DNA from 3 places in the Metabacillus sp. KJ11-3 genome. Region 3 is predicted to be linked to each of the others. Evidence: riboswitches for the same ligand, from Rfam matches in the RefSeq annotation. Region 3 holds a riboswitch; each other region holds the start of a gene.
What was found. A riboswitch is a leader RNA that binds a small molecule or an ion and turns the genes downstream of it on or off. The one in region 3 is predicted to bind cyclic di-GMP.
Positions count from the first base shown of each region.

Region 1: another riboswitch for cyclic di-GMP. It lies ahead of AC0L8O_RS24175 (DUF5667 domain-containing protein); the one in region 3 lies ahead of AC0L8O_RS24705 (hypothetical protein).
Region 2: another riboswitch for cyclic di-GMP. It lies ahead of AC0L8O_RS02535 (hypothetical protein); the one in region 3 lies ahead of AC0L8O_RS24705 (hypothetical protein).

Region 1 covers NZ_CM147865.1:4,861,952-4,868,882, forward strand. Annotated here, with positions in the region: gene AC0L8O_RS24145 (hypothetical protein) at 1-348, opposite strand, end outside; gene AC0L8O_RS24150 (ROK family protein) at 636-1,535, shown strand; gene AC0L8O_RS24155 (hypothetical protein) at 1,683-1,889, shown strand; gene rfbB (dTDP-glucose 4,6-dehydratase) at 1,912-2,931, shown strand; gene AC0L8O_RS24165 (hypothetical protein) at 3,001-3,228, opposite strand; gene AC0L8O_RS24170 (hypothetical protein) at 3,870-4,121, shown strand; cyclic di-GMP riboswitch class I at 4,320-4,406, shown strand; gene AC0L8O_RS24175 (DUF5667 domain-containing protein) at 4,489-5,886, shown strand; gene ltrA (group II intron reverse transcriptase/maturase) at 6,427-6,931, shown strand, end outside.
Region 2 covers NZ_CM147865.1:478,224-485,154, reverse strand. Annotated here, with positions in the region: gene AC0L8O_RS02550 (DUF6241 domain-containing protein) at 1-169, opposite strand, end outside; gene AC0L8O_RS02545 (hypothetical protein) at 417-620, shown strand; gene AC0L8O_RS02540 (Na+/H+ antiporter family protein) at 776-2,110, opposite strand; cyclic di-GMP riboswitch class I at 2,371-2,453, shown strand; gene AC0L8O_RS02535 (hypothetical protein) at 2,519-2,866, shown strand; gene AC0L8O_RS02530 (ketoacyl-ACP synthase III) at 2,945-3,931, shown strand; gene AC0L8O_RS02525 (leucyl aminopeptidase) at 4,022-5,527, opposite strand; gene AC0L8O_RS02520 (divergent PAP2 family protein) at 5,833-6,312, shown strand; gene AC0L8O_RS02515 (3D domain-containing protein) at 6,370-6,931, opposite strand, start outside.
Region 3 covers NZ_CM147865.1:5,000,368-5,007,298, forward strand. Annotated here, with positions in the region: gene AC0L8O_RS24700 (hypothetical protein) at 1-2,186, opposite strand, end outside; gene AC0L8O_RS24705 (hypothetical protein) at 2,342-3,844, opposite strand; cyclic di-GMP riboswitch class I at 3,966-4,054, opposite strand; gene AC0L8O_RS24710 (N-acetylmuramoyl-L-alanine amidase) at 4,256-5,821, shown strand; gene AC0L8O_RS24715 (hypothetical protein) at 6,172-6,931, shown strand, end outside.

The sequences.
Region 1 (6,931 bases), 140 kb from region 3:
CGGGTTTATTGGATTTCCTTCTTTATCATAAATATAAATAGAAGCAACCCCATTTGCGGCAGACACTCCAACACGATATCCACCAGCAATCATCGTTTCATCTGGAGTGACAATAAAGGAGTGAATCTTCTCTGTACAACTTTTATAATAGATAAGAACTCGCGTTTGTTCAGTGACGACTTTCTCAATATTCAGAGGAGCATGCCGATCATCCTCAACAACTTCCCACCCATCACCATAATTTTTGATTGACGCAGCAATTTCATATCTTGAAGAATGTCCTCCATATGTAAATCCTACTAGTAATAGGATAACAAGTATCACTAAAATAATTCTTTCAAGCTTCATCAACAAGACCTCCATCATTCTCTTACTCTATTTAACTAGATTAGACAAAAGGATGAAAAAAGTCTGTCAGTATATGGAAGAGAAAAATGGGTCCTTCTGTCGATTCCATTCTCAGGGCTTTCATCACATAAATTCAATCATACCATTTTTAGTATTTTATTTGCCAGGAGTATAAAATGATAGAAACATAAATATATATAATAGAAGGAAAAATAACGCTTTCATTTATTTGGGGAGTTGGTAAACTTATAGATAACAAATACTTAATACGAATAGAAAAGGGGATTATGATGTATACAATCGGCATTGACTTAGGCGGAACAAACCTGCGTATCGGCTTGTTTAATGAAAAAGGAGAAATCATCAACGAGCAAAGCCGCCCAACAGAACCAGAAAAAGGTCCGGAATTCACCATCAGCAACATGGCAGATGCCATCAATGATCTAAAATCGCAATATGACATCAAAGCAGTTGGAATCGGCTCACCCGGCCCATTATCCCCGAGCAGAGGTATCATCATTGAGCCGCCAAACTTACCAGGCTGGGTAAACGTCCCGATTGTGGACATGCTGGAGGAAAAAATAGGTATGCAAGTTTTGCTAGAAAACGACGCCAACGCAGCAGCTCTTGCCGAAGCCACACTCGGAGCAGGCAAAGGCGCAAGTAGTGTCTTCTTTGTCACCGTCAGCACAGGAATCGGCGGAGGCTATGTTTTAGGCAGCCAGCTTGTCTCAGGTGCCCAAGGAAACTGTGGGGAAATCGGAAACATGATCGTGAATCCAAGTCCTGATGCTTACCAAGGTCCAGGGTTAAACAAAGGTGCACTAGAAGGACTTGCATCTGGAACGGCAATTGGTCGAATCGGAAAAGAGAGACTAAATATACCAAACGGTGCCCAAGGCGTGTTCGAGCTTGCAGAGCAAGGCAACCAGCAAGCACAGGAAATAGTTGATGAAGCCATCAACTATCTTGCTATCGGACTTGCAAACATTGTTCATACGGTAAACCCGGAAGTCATTGTCATTGGTGGAGGAGTCATGAAATCGAAGGATTTGATTCTAAAGCCATTGATTGAAAAAACAAGAGAGTATGTGTATCCGAGCTTAAAGGAAACATTAGTCATTAAGCCGGCCGTATTAGATCAAAAGGCAGGTCTCGTAGGAGCTGGGCTGCTACCGCAAGGGTAATTACGTTTATGTAAAAGCACAAAAACCAACAGATATGTAGAAGGGGTATAACCGAAAAGACTGTCATTAGAAACCTTTTATATAAAAAAATCGATTAAAATCACCTCCTTCTGTGAAACATAAAAAGAAAATAGAAGGAGGATAAATATGGTCTCAAATTCACCAGGTAGAATTAATGTCATCTTTCAACATGATGAGAAAAAAGTACATCAACTAATCGATCTTACCCAATTAACAGCATTACTCGGCTCTGATCTTATACATATTGATGAAATGCTAGAACCGAAAAAGGTAGACAAAAAGGTGTGGGTACGAAATATTAATGGGGTAACTCTCTTTATTCAGCTAAAGTAATAGCTAGGAAAGAGGTGTAATATTGGCTAAACAAAAAGTTCTTGTAACCGGCGGAGCAGGCTTCATCGGCGGAAACTTCGTTAATTATATGGTAAATAAATATCCTCATTATGATATTTATAACTTAGATTTACTAACATATGCGGGAGATCTGACAAAACATAAAGATATCCAAAACAAAGATAATTATTACTTTATAAAAGCAGACATTGCAGACCGTGAAGCAATTCTTAATCTCTTTGAGAAAGAAAAGTTTGATTACGTTGTTCATTTTGCTGCAGAAAGCCATGTTGATCGATCGATAACAGATCCAGAAGTGTTTGTTCGTACGAATGTTCTTGGTACCCAAGTATTACTGGATGCTAGCAAAAACATTAATGTGAAAAAGTTTGTACATGTTTCAACTGATGAAGTATATGGAGAGCTGGACTTTGATCCAACAACTTTCTTCACGGAAGAAACTGCACTTCAGCCAAATAGCCCATACAGTGCAAGTAAAGCATCTTCAGACTTTTTAGTTCGTGCTTATCACGAAACATTTGGATTACCTGTTAATATTACTCGTTGCTCCAATAACTATGGACCATATCAATTCCCGGAGAAACTAATTCCTTTAACCATCTCACGTGTGTTAAATGAACAAAAAGCACCTGTGTATGATGACGGAAAGAATATTCGTGATTGGTTACATGTATTAGATCATTGTTCTGCCATTGATCTAGTCTTACACGAAGGTGAAAATGGAGAAGTATATAATGTGGGTGGACACAATGAACGGACAAATTTAGAAGTTGTGAAAACCATTATTAAAACATTAGGAAAATCAGAAGACTTAATTGAATTTGTAAAAGATCGATTAGGTCATGATAAGCGATACGCGATTGACCCTACTAAGCTAGAGAAGTTAGGTTGGAAACCAACGTATAACTTTGAAACTGGAATTGCTCAAACCATCCAATGGTACTTGGATAACCAGGAGTGGTGGGAGCAGATTTTACGTGGTGAATATCAGAATTACTTTGAGAAGCAATATTCTTTATAAGTAGTAGTAAAGGATAATAGGTAGTATGCTCGAACGAAGAAACCAAGGGGAAATTTCCCCTTGGTTTCTTCACTTAAAACTATCATATGCGTCAATATAAAGCTTCTTAAGCGCCTGACGAGCAGCATCCCTCTCAACTTTGTCTATTCCTCTTCCCAAAAACTCCCCACGATCATTACAAATCGACGCGTACACATAATAATGATCAGGATACTGTATTACTCCCAACTCAACCTCTTCATTAAACATACTAGCAAAGTGGATAACCCTACTAGAAAGAATATCCTTTACATCCATATCTCTATCTCCTTTACCATGTCTAATTTACTATACACTTCTTATCATACAGGATGAAATTGTAAATTTAGTTAATGTCATTTAAAGGTTTTATTAAGATGGGACGGAGGGACAGGTACCTTGACCCACCAACTGTACTCAGAAATTTAAGGCAGGAAGAGGCAGTGAGAATGTAAAACCCCCGGTCGATAAAACCGGGGGTTTTATATGATTTATTTTTTCTTTCCACAATCTATTAAGTGTAATAATCGTATTTATGGTATCTACGTAAAAAAACAAAGGATTGATTTTAATTTTTTCATGTGTGGTTGCTCCTAGGATGTTTAAAAGGTATATCAATCATACAGAAGGAATGTTATTCACCTTTTACAAACAGATTAAAAAGTATGACAAAGCAATTAAATTATAGTTATAATCTAATAGCGATAATAGAGAGTTAGGAAAAACGCAAATCCTGAACTCTTTGATAAGATCAGAGTTTATGCTTTTTAATCAAAGAATCTGGTAAATGCAAATCCGATTGACCTTGATTTTTTCATGAAACATACGGTCTACCTGGCAGTATTACATGCTGCTCATACAATTATGTTTTTTATAAGGGGAAAATTAATTTATGCAGAAAATGAAGAATAGGAGTTTCTATGAAGCAATCAAAAATAAGATTACTTAAGAGTATAAATGCAGCATTTATTATTGGAAGTTGTGTATTATTTGCATCTGGTTTATTAACTGGGTTTGTTTTATTAGGAGGGAATCCAAATAAAACGACGGAAGATTGGATAGTTGTTAACTTTGTTATTTTTGTCTTTAATATTATGCCTGCAATTGGACTCCATATTTTTCGAACAAAGTACTGGGCAAAGAAGTACCCTGAATTGCAACGTAAAACATAAAGTTTTAAAGGGTGAAATCATAGTGAGTAAGGAAGCCACTGGTCCAAGTTGACGGGTTCCTTTCACAGTGTCAATTTTAAGTTTTCAATGGTATCCCACCAAGTTTCCAAGAAAAGGTGTATGTTTATTTGTTTTCTTTTCTAGTATATTTATATTTAGATAATGATGAACGGAAATAATAAAGGAATTTCGTTCCTCATTTGAAAAAGGCAACTCTATCGAAAGGTAGATACGCAAAGTCACAGATCTACGGTAAGAATTTACTAGGATGGCTGGACTACCAAATGAAGAATGGAGAATAAACTTAAGTTAATAGAGTTCATTCGAGATTCTTCCGAATATAAACTTATGTTGGAGGAATTTTTTTATGGAGAAAAATTTTGCAGGAATTCGAAATGTTCTAGCTACAAGTATGATTGCAGCAGTATTTATGTTTTCTTTTGGAACTGGACAGGCATTAGCGGATAATCATGAGAGAGAACCAGTTTCTGCAGAAGAAGCTGTTCAAGAAGAGCAAACAGTTGAAACAATAACAGATTCAACAGTTGAGCCATCAAATCAGGTGGATGAAGAATTAGAAACCGCTACTGAAGATGAAGTAGATTCGGCAGAAACTGAAACAGAAAAGTCAAATGTAGAGGATACGAATGATCATTCAACGATTGTAGAATCAACACTTTTACCAGGTGATTTCTTTTATTTTGTAAAAAAATTAAAGGAAAATGTACAATTGGCTTTCACGTTTGATGAAGTAAAAGAAGCCGAATTACTAGCAACATATGTTGAAGAACGCATCAAAGAGGCAGAATTATTACTAGCTCAAGGTGAGGAAGAGCTAGCTAATGAAATGCTTCAAAAAGCAATTGAACAACAAGAATTGGCATTAGAAAAATTTGAGCTGCCAGTATCTGATGAAACACCAGCTACTAATAATGAACAAACAGAAGCTGTTGAAGGTGACCCTTCAGGAGAAAAAGCCCCAGTTGACCCAATACGTGCTGAACTTGAGTCCAAATTTGCGGCTAATCTGCTTGCTCTACAAACAGCATTAGAAAAAGTAGAAAATCCAAAAGCGAAAGAAGCTCTTCAAAAAAATATTATTCATGCACAGAAGAAATTTGAAGAGAAAATAAATAGAAAGTTAGCTAAGTTAGAAGAAAAGCAGCAAAAGGCTAATCAAAAACGTACAGAATTAGAGGCAAAATTAGCATCAGGTGAAATTGATGAAGAAGAATATCAAAAAGAGCTTGCTGAAAATAATGAAGAGTTAGCAGAAGAACAAGCTGAAGTTGTTGAAGAACTTAATGAAGAGGCCGATGAAGTTTTAGAGGAATCTCATGAAAAAACAAGTGTCAAGAGCACAGAAAATAAATCTAATAGTGTAGATAAAGAAGAAAAGGCTGAAGAAATAAAGAAACAGGAAGAGAAAGCAAAGAACGCAGCAGCAAAAGAAGATGAAGAAAAACAACAAGAAGCAGTGAAAAAACGTGCAGAAGAAATAAAGAAGCAAGAAGAGAAAGCGAAGGAAGCAGCAAAAAAAGCTGAAGAAAAACAACGAGAAGAAGCACAAAAACGTGCAGAAGAAATAAAGAAGCAAGAAGAGAAAGCACAGGAAGCAGCAAAAAAAGCTGAAGAAAAACAACGAGAAGAAGCACAAAAGCGCGCTGAAGAAATAAAGAAGCAAGAAGAGAAAGCAAGTGAAGCAGCAAAAAAAGCTAGGGAAAAACAACAAGAAGAAGCAAAAAAACAATCTGAAAAAGAATAAGGTTAAACAAGGGAACAGTACTTGCTGTTCCCTTATTTTTGGTGTGCCAGGCATGGCAACTATCTAGGTGGTGAAAGTCCACTGAGGGGTACACATCGACCAACCACTAAGGAAGCGCAAGGTACTTATCGTGAGATAAGGGCTGGAGGAAGCGTGGAATAAAATCTTGGCTCGACGAACAGAAATCTGATACTAAGGCTTTACAAAGGGATAAGACTCCCAAACAAGTTAAAGTCCAAAAGATGTGCGTAACTTTGTAAAGTAGATCAGGCGAGTAAAAGAGGAAAGATGGTTGTCTTACCCTGGGAGATCTTGCGGATGTACAAAGGGTACAGTCGAAAAAGGTTAGCCGCAAGAAGTCAGCAGAAGCCATAGTAGTGAAGTAATTTCATGAAGGGCTGAACAATTTATAGTGTTTCAACACCACGAATGCGTAAGTGACATACTCCGAATGTGTTAATGGTGAAAGTATGAGCGTACCTCAAAGGATAACCAAAATGGAGCTATCACTTACTACGTGAGAGGAAAGGAGAAACGAGTGTGGAACTTTTAGAACAAATTCTAAGTAATCAAAATATGAATGAAGCCTACTTGCGTGTATATAAAAACAAAGGTGCTAGTGGGGTCGATGGAATAACGGTCAATGAACTGAAACAATATCTGAGAGAGAACAAGGATGAGCTACGTCAGCGCATCAGAACAAGAAAGTACCAACCACAAGTTGCCTTAAGAGTGGAGATCCCAAAAGAAAATGGTAAGATGCGCAAATTGGGAATGCCAACAGTAGTGGATAGGGTAGTTCAACAAGCCATTCATCAAGTTCTCAGTCCAATATTTGAAAAGCAATTCAGTGAATTCAGTTATGGCTTTAGACCAAAAAGAAGTTGTGAGATGGCAATTATTAAAAGTTTGGAATTTCTAAATGATGGATACGATTGGATTGTGGATATTGACCTTGAAAGATTTTTCGATACAGTTCATCACGATAAACTCATGCGGATCATCTCTAATACAATAGATGATGGAGATGTCATTTCCCTAATAA
Region 2 (6,931 bases), 650 kb from region 3:
CCTCCTCGGGAGTTTTCGCGCTTTCTTCAACGTCTTCTACCTTCTGGGCAGTTGTTGGTGTTGTTTTTTGATTCAACATATCAAAAAGAATATACCCTAAAAACCCGAAACAAACAGCAACAACTACTACACTAGCTATTATCCACTTATGCTTTTTTATCCAAGACACTTATAACACCCTCCATAGAAGTATTTTACTTGTTAGCTTACTCAATAGCTTATCTATCAAAAGAATAATGATTCCATAAGATAAAGATAGTCTAGTATCATCATACAATGGATAAATTAGGGTAAACAAGAAAAGACTTTGTCGAAATAAATCAGATTCATATTTTTTACTATTCTGCTCTGTTATATGTATAATGTTTACTAGTTTTGGTTATAAAAATAGTAGAGTACATGAAAGAGGTGTGAATATGAAAACATTAGTTGTAAAAAAATATTTCTTAGATATAAAAGATAGAGAGGCATTCGAGAGAGAGATACTGGAGCACCATCCCGAATTGATAGAAACGATATTTGGATGGGATGACGAAGAATTGGTGGAACATTTACATATGATTAAGAAAAGCACAAGCGTCTCGATCAGTAGCGACAAGCTTAAGGCGATTTGGAATTGAAGGCGTTCTTTGCCTTCAATTTCAAATTGACTAGACCCTAGAGGGGCTAGTCGCTGGGGCTAGACACCTGCACTAAGTACAAGGTTTGAAACTTTCTTATCTGTTCGAAAAAAAACTTGGTAAAATAAAACCAAGTTTTTTTCCTTTATGTTCTTCTAAAGAATTATAGCTGCGATCCAACCGAAAATAATAAGTGGAATATTATAGTGAACAAAGGTCGGTACACATGTATCCCAAATATGATGATGATTCCCATCTGCAGCTAAACCAGATGTTGGACCAAGTGTACTGTCAGATGCAGGTGAGCCTGCATCTCCAAGTGCTGCAGCTGTTCCGACTATCGCAACTGTTGCCATTGGGCTAAATCCTAACTCCAGACATAGTGGAACGAAAATAGTCGTGATAATAGGAATTGTTGAAAAGGATGAGCCAATCCCCATTGTGATAAGAAGACCAACAATTAACATTAACAATGCACCAAGTGCCTGATTTCCATCAATTAACCCGGCAGCATCTTCTACAAGCTTTTCAACATGGCCAGTTTCTTTTAACACACTAGCAAATCCTGATGCTGTAATCATAACGAAGCCAATAAACGCCATCATCTTCATTCCGTTTGTCATCATAGCATCTGCTTCATTACGCTTTAGTACACCACCAATATATAAAATACTTAAGCCGGCTAACGCACCAAAAATCATTCCTTCAACCTCAAGCTTTTGGGATAAAAAGAGCTGAACGGAAAGTGATACAAATATGGCGAAAACGGCAATAGTAATACTTCTTTTCGTGTACACTTGTGCCACTTGTTGACCTGATATTTCACGGGTTTCATATTGTCTTTTTTTGCGATAAGTAAAGAAAACCGCTATAAGCAGGCCACACACCATGCCAATAGCCGGGATGGCCATTGCTGTTGGAATAGAAGATAAGGAAACAGTTAATCCACTCTCCTGCATATTCGTTTGCATAATGCCGTGAAAGATGGCCCCAAACCCAACAGGTAAAAACATATATGGCGTAATTAATCCAAATGTCATAACTGCTGCAATTAATCGTCGATCTACTTCAAGCTGATTCAAAACTTTCAAAAGGGGCGGAATAAGCACCGGGATAAAGGCAATATGTACCGGTACCAGGTTTTGAGAAAAAATCGCCATCATTAAGATTAGAAATACAATAAGTGCCTTAGATAACGTTTTTCTTCTCGCTTCTCCCTCACGACCAACAACTTTAATCACACTAGAAACCATCGCATCTGGTAATCCTGTTTTCGTTAATGCAACAGCAAATGCTCCTAGTAAGGCATAACTTAGTGCTACAGTTGCATTTCCACCTAAACCGTTTGTAAACGTCTCAATCGTTGCGGCTAACCCTAAACCTCCTGTTAGACCACCTATTAAAGCTCCAATCACAAGAGCAAAAACAACATTTATTCTTAATAAACTTAAAATTAGCATAACAATTACTGCTATTAAAACTGCATTCACCGTCAAGACCCCCGAAATCCTTTAGTTTGCTAATATAGTAGAGAAATAAAACATCGGAATTAAACTTATCATATTTGCTTGAAATCTGTCAATTAGTATATCAAGATATTAAATACTAGCTCCTTTTTAAAACACGCAAGCCTTCGGCACCCCGATGAATATAAAAGCCCTTTCATTTTCCTTTTCTTAAAAATTTTAACTTTTTATATTAAAATCATTTCCAGTTTGTCCGATATAAACACTGGTCAAGTGTAACATTGGCCAAACAACGGCAAACTTATTGAAAAATAAGGACGCAAAACTATGGGTCTAAGGCAATCGCTATGGCTGCCAAGTTGCAAATGCTAATTTTATTCCCTTCTTGGTTGTTCACCTTAGATCCTCGCTACAAAAGAGAGGAGACATACAATGTCAAAAGGTAATTATGAAATTAAAGTAAATCATGGTGCAAAAATTGTGGAGATGTTTATTGGCGGTACATTTACTCCAACAGATGTGCAAAACTTCGTCAGTGATTATCAGAAAGAGGTTTCAGCAATTAACGCTCCTGTTTTCACTCTTGAGATCGATTGTTCCTATATGGACCTTCTTAAACAAGAAATGATTCCAAGCTTAGAAAATTCCTACAAGATGTATAAGGAATCAGGATTCAAAAAAGTTATTTTCAAAATCAAACAAAATCCTGTGTTAAAACTTCAATTAAATCGCCTTGCAAGAAATACAGGATTAACCAATGCTGAAGTAATGGAAGGTTAATAACTTTTTAGGATGAATCAAAGTACTATACCTTGACTCATCCTCTTTTTTATTTCACAAATATAGGAGGAATACACTTTGCAATATGTAAAAATACATTCTGTTGATATTTATCATCCAACAAAAGTTGTTGATAACACCTATTTTATCAATCATTTTCAACAGAGAGAAAAAGATATTACGCGGTTTCTTGATCATATGGGACGAAAAAAACGTTATATCATTGATAACCCTGATGAGAATAGTTTAACAATGGCAATTGAAGCAGCCAAACGGGTTCTTACTAAAGCTAATATGAGTGGAAAAGATATTGATTTAATTATGTTCTCATCACAAATTCCTGAATACACATTTCCTACAAATGCTACATATTTACATGATGCAATTGGGGCTGGCTCACAAACCATTCTATTAGATTCAAATGCAAATTGCGCCGGTATGACTGTCGCCGTTGATTATACTTCAAGGTATATGTTAACAAGTAAGGATATCAAAACTGCCTTAATAGTCGGGTCAGATTATAACTCTATCATTAGCGACCCTGAAGATGAAATAACATTTTCGAATTATGGTGATGCAGCGGCAGCTGTTATATTAGAAAAAACGGATGTTGAAACAGGTTTTATTGACTCCATATATTTTACAGACTCGATTAATAAGGATAAAATTTTATATCCCGCAAAAGGCTTATCCAATGTTCTACAAAACAAGGAACAAGGAAAGTATATCAAGTGGCTTCCTTTTGATGGGAATATCGCCCTGCCTCCCACTTATAATATGATCCAAAAACTATTGGACCGTAATAATTTACAAGCAAGTGATATCAGTTGTTATTGCTTTTCTCAATTTTCTTTAGCCAATATTTTAAAAATACAAGAGAAGTTTGACATACTTGATAAACAAATTGTTTATGTTGGTGATCGTTTCGGATATACGGGAACCTCCAGCCCGTTTTTGGCATTACACGAAGCAATAAATAGGGGAACTGTTAAAAGAGGGGATTATATTTTATTTTGGACAATCGGTTCCGGATATCAATTAGTATCCATGTTATTTCAATATTAATAGAAGTGTAAAAATATCACGAGTGACAGGTACATCTTGTAAGTAACTGCCACTCGTTTTCGCCACCAAATTCCCTACACTTACATACTGTTATTGACTAACTTCAAACCTCTCAACAAATGTTGCTAGTGTTCTTGCCATTACACCTGTTGCACCTGATGGGCCAAGTTCGCTTTCTTTTGACGTTGTTGCTGTCCCCGCAATATCAAGATGTACCCATGGTGTATGTTCAGCAAATTCACCAATAAAGGTTCCTGCCATAATCGCATGCCCTTCTCGACCGGGTGAATTATTCAGATCAGCCATTTTACTATTTCGAACTCTTTTTTTATCGTTTTCCGAAATCGGCAAACGCCATACAGGCTCATCACATTCATGTGATGCTTGAAGAACTTGTTCAAATATCTCTTCATTATTTGTCATGGCACCAGTCGTTTCAGTTCCTAAAGCAATGATGACTCCTCCTGTTAAAGTGGCTACATCTACTAAGTAATTCGCTCCATGGAATTTAGCATATGTAACGCCGTCTGCTAGTGCCAAACGACCTTCTGCATCCGTATTTAGTACCTCAATCGTTTTGCCGCTTAAAGAAACAATGACATCATCGGGCTTAAATGCTCCACCACTTATCATGTTGTCTGTTGATGGAATAACAGCTACAACATTTTGTTCAGGCCTTGTTTCACCAATAATCTCCATGGCTCCAAGCACTGCTGCGGCACCACCCATATCTGTTTTCATGCCGACAATTCCATCCTTAGGTTTGATAGAATAACCACCTGTATCATAGGTAATTCCTTTTCCAACAAGTCCAATAACATCTTTCCATTCTTCTTTTCCTTGATACTTTAACACAATCATTTTTGGAGGCTCTTCTGACCCTTTGTTGACAGCTAACAGAGCCCCCATCCCAAGACGCTCCATATCTTCCTTTTCAAGGATCTCATACTCAAAATTATATCTCTTGGCAAGCTCTACAGAATACGTGGCTAATTCTGTCGCTGTTAACAGATTAGGTGGCATATTTGTTAGTGTTCTTGCACTGTTTGTACCTGTTCCAAATGCATACCCAACCTCGAGACTTGATTTTATTTCATCCAGCTTTCCATTTTCTGAAAAAACATAAACCGTTTCAATCTTTTTTTCAGGTTCATTAGATTTTAGCTTATAATCTAAAATTTTATATGTCGCGAGGACAGAAGCCTCTGAAAGCGCGTGGGCAATATCATTTATGTCATTTTCTTCATGGCGAAAAGAATCAAGTGCAATTGCAATACTTTGATGTTTTGCCTTTTGAAGGGTTTGAAATAACTCTCCAAAAGCTCTCTTTAATCGATCAAAGGTTAGGTTCTCCTCTTTTCCCAAACCAACAAAGTAAATACGTTTAAAAGAATGCTTCCCCAGGGTATGTAGCTTAGTAATAGATTTGTATTTTGTTTGCAGGTCTCCGTCTTTTAATAACTGAGATAGATCACCTTTTAGTTGTTCATCGATCTCACTAGCTAAACCTGTTAGTTTGCTTGTTTTTTGATATAGTCCAATAACAAGTGTTTCTTGATCTTTGATTTGCTCTAATTGATGATGTACTTTAAATATCATCTCTGCACCTCCGTATATGTATACAGTTCCATTTTAAAGCACAAAGTTTAAAAAGTATAATAAGGTGTAAATGAATAAGTGAAAAAGGTTTTCTGAACAAATTCTTTTCACGAGTAGAAGATGCAGGATGGTTATATGCTATAATGAAGAAAATCTTTTATCTTTTATCTGTTATCTATTTACAGTTTAGAGAGGTTTTATGCTGTTGAATCTAGGGCTTTAGATCAAGGTGAAATGACTCCAATCACTCTGTTTAAATAGATGAATACTTCGTTAGAATGCAGAATGAAAGGAGCATAACATTGGAATTACTATATAATTTTCCCTTACTCGCTTCTCTGGCGGCTATTTTCTTTGCACAATTCATTAAAGTTCCGATCTACTTTATTGTTTCAAAAAAATTGGATTGGTCTTTAATCACAAGTACAGGAGGAATGCCGAGTTCGCATTCAGCTGCTGTTACTGCCCTTTCAACAGGTGTTGCACTTGATCATGGCTTGGATTCCTCCATCTTTGCTATTTCGGCTGTATTCGCCATTATTACCATGTTTGATGCAACCGGAGTCAGAAGACATGCTGGTGAGCAAGCAACTGTACTTAATCAGCTTGTATTAGATTTCAATAAATTCGTCGAAGAAGCAAAGGTTTGGCCTAAAAAGGCTGAACAGGATAAACAAAAAAAATTAAAAGAACTGCTTGGTCATCAACCAATTGAAGTATTTTTTGGAGGATTAACAGGTATATTACTTGCTTTACTATTGCATTATCTTTTTATGATGTAGATACAGGGCTAAAACGAAATGATGTATACATAGAGAAAAGCTAATGGCTGCGTACCATTAGCTTTTTGTTTTACTTTTTATATATTTTTGTCTGAATACCTGCATAGATTCTTCTTCATTTAAATTTTTTAATTGTTCTTCTGTTAATGCTCCATTACCCATTTGTACAACGTAAACATCCAATTGTTTTTTTCCCCAGCTATTATACACGTCTTTTACTGTTTCATAATAGAGATCCAATCGGTTTCCTTTTATTGCTCCACCTTTATCAGCTACAACTCCATAGCCATATCCTGGAATAAAGAGGATTGTCCCTAAAGGGAATACGTCTAAATCAGCTGCAACCGTTGAATATAGGTCACGTTTTACTTTAACACCTGAATATGTAATTCCATAGCTTGGATGATTAGGGCTTTTACCTGTTGATTCTACACCCGCTGTATATCCTGTTGCCACTACTTTTCTCACCGGGTATTGTGACCAATCAATAGCTTCTTCTAATGACATATCTTGATTTACCGTCTCAACACGTGAAGATATCTCTGTTTGGACAGATGGTTCACTATTCATTGTCTTAAATGTGAGCCCTAAAACACGAAATGTACCACTTTCTTCACCA
Region 3 (6,931 bases):
GCCTCAGTTGCTTCTATCGAAATTTGATATTCTCCTTTTGATAGGAAGGTAGCTTGATGTTGATCACCATGCACGTTAAATTTAGAAACCGTTTCATTCGTTAGAGAATTGGTTACTGTTACTGTCGCGTTGACGATTGTTTCACCAACTATTCGTATTGACGTGTTATTAGATGTAATAGCTTCACTATATATTCCTGGAGGAAGTTGATTGACGATGTTTATGTTCTTACTTAAATACTCTCTTGGAATTGATCTGTAAAAGTACCACCTTTCAAGCAAATACAAGTCCTCTTGAGGAAAGCGATCTTCAGAGAATTTTAACCAGTTGTCAACATCTCGTTCTGGAATACCTGAGGCATAAAATAACAGAACTCTACTTATTAAGTTAAAACTGCTTATTCGATCAAAGTGATAATTAGGGGCATCCTCAGGTGTGTTCCATGGGTGATTTATGGGATATTCATGGAATAACCAGTTTCCTAATTCAATTGTACTTTCTATCCAGGATGGATTTCCCCATATCTGTGCCAGTTGATAGAGCATATTACCTGTATAACCGCCGTAGTTTGTATCCTCTACAAGTGGCAATTGCTGCCTTAGTGGAAGAGAGCCATTTTCCTTTTGTAAGGAAAGCACAGCATTCACTTCATTAAAGACAATGTCTTTTAACAGGGGATTTTTATAAAATATTGATTCAGGTTCCCAATATAAATTCGAAAACAATGTAGCTACCTGGATATTTTGGTTAGGGTTGATTTCAACAGAACCGACTTTTCCTTCATCAGAGATGCCATAAGGATATATACTGTATCCATTATTGCTCTGACGCGGTACTCTTGACATCCAAAGAGCTGCCTGTTTATCGATAAATTCGATGATCTCAGGAAGTTCTGTGTATTTATAGGCCTCATAAAGGCCGTTAAGATCCCGGGCAAACGGATCTCGGTACCACCAGCCGGTTTGTTGGTACTCTGGTGATTGAAGCTGTCCATTTTTAAGATAGTAGGTTTTCAGGAGAGAGATGTTGTCTTTCACCATTTCTTTATATTGTGAATCACCTGTTAGATGGTAGAGGAAACCTAAGTGCTTTGGGAGATATCCTGGATATTTGGTATCCGATTGTAATGTCCACGCATCCTTCATTACGATTTCCTTTTTACTGTCCTCACTTAATGCATTCCATTTTAGTTTTAGCTCTGCTAATCGAGGGAATGTATGTTCAGGGTTATTAGGATCTAATGTATTCGTTGCTTCATGATAGAGATAGCTTAGATAATATCTTTTACCTTCTAGAGTAGCGGGAATTTCTTCAGGTAGCTGTTGGTAGTTTCCGGATGATTTAATTTCCTTGCCCCGATTTACTAATCGATCGAGGGCAGCAAAATCACTTGTGAATGTTTTGGTTGTTGTTTGAATATCGGTTTCAATTGAAGAGAGCAATCTAAGCTGTGAAACTTCAAAAATTGTTCTTTCCTTAGCAACTTTAGCTGGTCTAATATAGGTATTATTTAGGTTGGTCCGATTTCGTGAACCCGATACTTGTCCGATTTTTTGTTCTGTTATTTTAATTTGTTTTGTAAAGTTATCATATAAAATGTTAAGTTGTTTCAAATTTGATGTTGAAATATTGTCATTATACTCAGCGATTCGTTCGGTAAGCAGTTTTCCCTGTACAAGGGCTTCGTTTTCTCTTAAATATTGGTTTACAGTCTTAGGTAAACCTTGATAACCACCGATATTTTTAATTTCCTCAGCACGTTTTATTAATCTACCTAACTTGGCCGTATCGTTTTCTGCTTTCTCTAATTGTTTTTGATTAATTGAACGTTCAATAGAGTGCAGAAGACGTACTTGAGATACCTCATAAATTGTTCTCTCTACAGCAATCTTTGCAGGACGAACATATTTATTATTCAAGTGAGTTCGATTAGAAGATCCGGATACTTGACCTATTTTCAACTCAGTTGCTTTCAACTGCGTGGTAAATTGATTATAAAGATTATTTAATTTATGAAGGTCTCCGCTAGTGATTACCTTATTGTAAGTTTGAAGCTCTTGATGTAACTTTTGTCCCTCCCGTTCGGCAGCAGAATACCCTCTTGGCATTTCAGCATTTGCTTTTTGAGTTAAAGAAATAATAATGATTAAAGCTGTTACAGTGATGAAATTTCTAAGCTGTTTCAACAAAGTACTTCCTTTCGTTCAGAGTATTATCACTATATCCTACCAATTGTTTTAGTAGAGATTCAACTTGTAGAAGATGGAATAGGATTGATGTCTGTCATTAACCGAAGAAAAAACTCTATAGAGAAAATACTCTACAGAGCTTTTTGTGGTTATTAACGATCAAATTGTACATCATCATTTACTTTAACAAAATATCCATTACCTACATCATATCGTCCATTGCTGTAGCCATAAACTCGAACAGGTTCTTTCGGATCAAAATATTTAAAGAATGAACCATCAGGCTTATAAACTTTCATATCATATCTTTTACTCCAGACATGACCCGTATAAAATAAATTTACTTTTGTTTTCTTCACATAGTAGCCTCCGCCAACATCGTAGCGGTCATTTAGGACTTTATAAATGCGAAGTCCTTCATTTTGTCTTAGCTTGCGGGACTTAGCTCCAGTCGGGCTGTATAAATATTGTTCTTTACTGCGAATTAATACTCGTCCGATGTGTTTATTTGGTGGCGGTGTGACAGTTAGTTGGTATTTACCTGTATTTTTAGTGTATGAACTAGCATTATACACTCTTAAATAATAAATGCCTGTTTCCAATTCAATCGAGTTTTTATACTTACCTGGAGTAATAGAGCTTCCATCAACATAGTTATCAAAAAGTGAAACATTATTATTATTTAGTAATTCAATATAAACTCTAGAATCGACATAGGTGGATAAATCAATTCCTACTTTACCAGGTACACTTACGTTAAGTTTATACACATCGACTTTATCATTCCATGTAAGAAAACCTGTTTTTGTTTTATTATATGCGATTGATTCAGCTTCGATAATTCCATTATTTGGTTCTGATTCGGTACTACCAGCTGAAGTGAAGCTTGTTTTAAATTTATAAGTTCCAGTATGACGAGTATATGAACTAGCATTGTATATCTTTACAAAATATGTGCCTTTATTCAGGTCTTCTGAATGGATAAATTTTGCTGGATTTATTGAGCTTCCATCCATGTAATAGTTAAATATTTCTTCATTATTGTTATCAATAAGTGAAATATATGCTCTAGTATCCACATAAGAAGACAGATCAAAGGTAACTTGACCAGAATTAGGGACAGTAATCTTGTAGAAATCAACTTTATTATTCCATGATAAGAATCCATTAATAGACTGGTTAAAAGCTAGGGTTTGTGCTTCGACTGTTCCGTTGTTTGGTTCAATCTCATTCATTCCTGCCGATTTAAAGCCTGTCTTGATTTTGTATGATCCTACGTGCTTTGTATATGAACTAGCATTATAGACTTCTACGTAGTATAAGCCAGGTTCTACATCTTCCCAATGGGAATACTTCCCAGGAGTAGAAGAGCTCCCGTCAATATAATGGTCAAATATTTCGTTGTTTTGTGAATCATATAATCTAATATATGCTCTTGAATCAACATAAGAAATCATGTCAAAAGAAATTCGCCCAGCTTCTTTGACATTCATTGTATACGTGTTTTTCTTGGTTTGTTCGGTTAACGTTCCGGTTGTTTCTACATTAAAAGGCAGATTAGCCTCTGCCGCTTCAGCTTGCATACCAAATTGTATAAAGCTAATAAAAAATAAAATAGATAGAAGTGCTAAACTTTTTAATAATTTGATTTTCAAAAATAAGTACCTCCTGTATTCTATGATGTAAAGAAAAAGTTAATCTTGTTAAGACCTTATCGATCCCCCTTTTATAGATAAAAAAACACTATGACAGAATTTAGCCATAGTGCATCCTTTCTATGGTAACCTGACGATCGTAGCAGATATTTCTACCTTAGACTCACGGCTTTGCGTCCCTAGTTTTCAATAGGTTTGCCTTTTGCATAGTATTTTGTTGGAAGTTGCATGAGACTATTATACTACTTTACTGGAAAAATAAAATAATATTTGGAAAATAATTTGAAAATGGATGAAAAATAGGTAAAAAGACTTTGTGTTTTGTTGTAAATACATATTACAAAGTGCTGGTTTTTTAGTAGAATGTATTAAGGAAGATTTTACTAAAATAAAAAACTAGGAGCATTATTGATGAAGAATAAGTTAATCAGTCTCGCTACATATCTTTCAATCTTGTTCATTGCACTTTGCTGTTTTACACCATCAAACGTATCGGCAGCAGCAACTTATCAACAAGTAGAGAAGCAAGTAAACGAGGCAGTAAAAGAAGCGGAAAGTCTTGAGCCGTATTACCTTATTAAGTCTTCAAAGGGTATTGGTGTTTCTTCAACATTCTCAAAGCAATATAATCAAACAAAAGCATCGATCGATAAGGCTCAACAATCGATTAACTCTTTGAGTGATTCAAGAAAAAGTAACTTACAAGAAAGACTTAATAAGGCAAAGGAATTACGTCTTCGTGCTGCGTATTTTATTGACAGCGCGAAACATGGTGCTATTCTCCGCCAGTATTTAACAGAGTTTGAGGCAGCAATTAAGAAAGGCAGCATTAGTCAGGTCGATAGCTTGTATGACAGGTATTCAACTAAGATCAGAAAAGTAGAAGAGACAATTGGTAAGGTTTATGGTCCTGCTACTCGCAGAGTATTATTGGATTACTACATAACTCCTTCCAAGATCGCAAAAGAACGTGTCATTTATGAGGTTTCACATTATCGATTACTAAATACAATTAATTCACAAATTCAAAAAAAACAGTTGACAGAAGCAAATACGAATTTTGGTGTTTTAAGCAGACTGAAAAAACGTGCCATTGAGATTAAACAAACTGGTGGTTATGCTAGTTTACCGAGTTCAATTAATCAAACGTTGGTTAAAATGGAAACAACCTACAAAAAAAATTATGATACAGCAAAAGGCTCGGGAGGCACTAGTACTTCTCCGATTCAAGCTGTTGTAACAGCCAGTTCTTTAAATGTTCGTTCAGAACCGACGGTGAATTCAGATATTGTAGGTAAACTGAATAATGGTGACGTTATAACGGTTTATGAAATTGTGGGAGATTGGGCAAAAACTAAGATCAATAATAAAGATTGTTATGTTCACAAAAATTATTTGATTCTAGGATCGACAGAACAAGGTGGTAGTTCTTTATTAGCAGGGAAAGTCATTGCAATTGACCCCGGTCACGGTGGTAAAGATTCAGGTGCGATAGGTTTTGGTCTGAAAGAAAAGGATATTGTACTTGATGTTGGATTAAAGGTTCAAACATTGCTTGAAGCCGAAGGTGCGAAGGTTATCATGACAAGAAATAATGATACATTTTTGGAACTGCAAGAACGAGCAACACTAGCAAATAATGCTAAGGCGGATATATTCATAAGCTTGCATGTTAATGCAGCAACTAGCGGATCAGCCAGTGGTACAGAAACGTATTGGAATGATAAGTACCAAAGTGCCAATAGTGAAAGGTTAGCTGAGAAAATCCAAAAGAGACTAATTGAAAAGCTTGGAACGAAAAACCGTGGAGTGAAAGATGCTGGATTCTACGTTATTAAATATACGACGATGCCGAGCGTACTAGCTGAGCTTGGTTTTATCTCGAATGAAGCTGAAGCGGCAAAGTTAAAGACAAGCCAATTCCGAGATAATGCAGCAGAAGCTATATTACTTGGAGTTTTGGATTATTATAAGTAGATAGATGGAGTGCATGTCACTAAAAGAGCCCAGCATAATAGCTGGGTTTTTTTAATGTTATAAAGCTTTTTCTAAAAGACGGAAGATAGAATAATTTAATTGTAATAGGTAATTTGGACTCATACCAAGTAGGTATTTAGTTTTATTGGTAATATTTTCTTTTTTGGAACAAATGATATGTTGAGATAATAAATTACCTATAAAAAAGTTCTTTAAATAGATATTTCCCAATGAATTAAGTATATTAAAATATTGATATAAAATTTTCATAAAAATTCCGAAGTTTACATTTTGTGTAATTTGTACTAGAATATTTTTGCTATTAAATAAATTGGAAGAGGTAGAGAATCTTGAAAAATAATAAGAAAAAGAAGCGTATAGTACAAACGACATCCTTAATGATGGCTGCTAGTGCCGTAGTTGCGGTAACACCTGCTCAGGCTGCTTCACAAGCAAATGTGGAGGAAGCAGTTAATAGTGCATTTAAATTAGCGAATTCTCTAAAATCTCTCTATGTTATATCTCAAGATAATGATTTTGCTTTGTCTAAAGAAAATATGACAAAATACAATCAAGCAAAAGAATCAATTCAAAAGGCCCAATCTATTCTTTCGTCATCTCAGGTATCTAATAAAAATAAGTTAGAAGCAAAGTTAAAGTCAGCTGAAGAAATTAGATTACGTGTTGCTAGAGTTATAGACTTAACAAAATTAAGAGGTAGTTTAGAAGAATTACAAGCAGAATTAAAGAAAGATATTGAAAAACAAATGATGAATGATGAGACTGTCAATAAATATAACAAGCTATCTGCTGAAATAAGAAAAACAGAGAGAGCTATTGGGAAAATGTATGGCAGTGATAACCGGAAAATTGCAAATGAGTTAGTTATAACGCCTGCAAAAATTGTAAGAGAAACCATTATATATGAGGTATCTCGTTATAACTTATTAAAAGAAATTGAAGTACTTGTAAGTAATGATAAATTTAGTGAAGTTGAAGAACAACTTGCTGTGTTAGAACGTCTGGAAAAAAGATCAGTAGATATAAAAGAAGCGGGAAATAAACTACACCCTGGTAAATACCCAAGTCTACCTCAAATTGAGTCCAGTT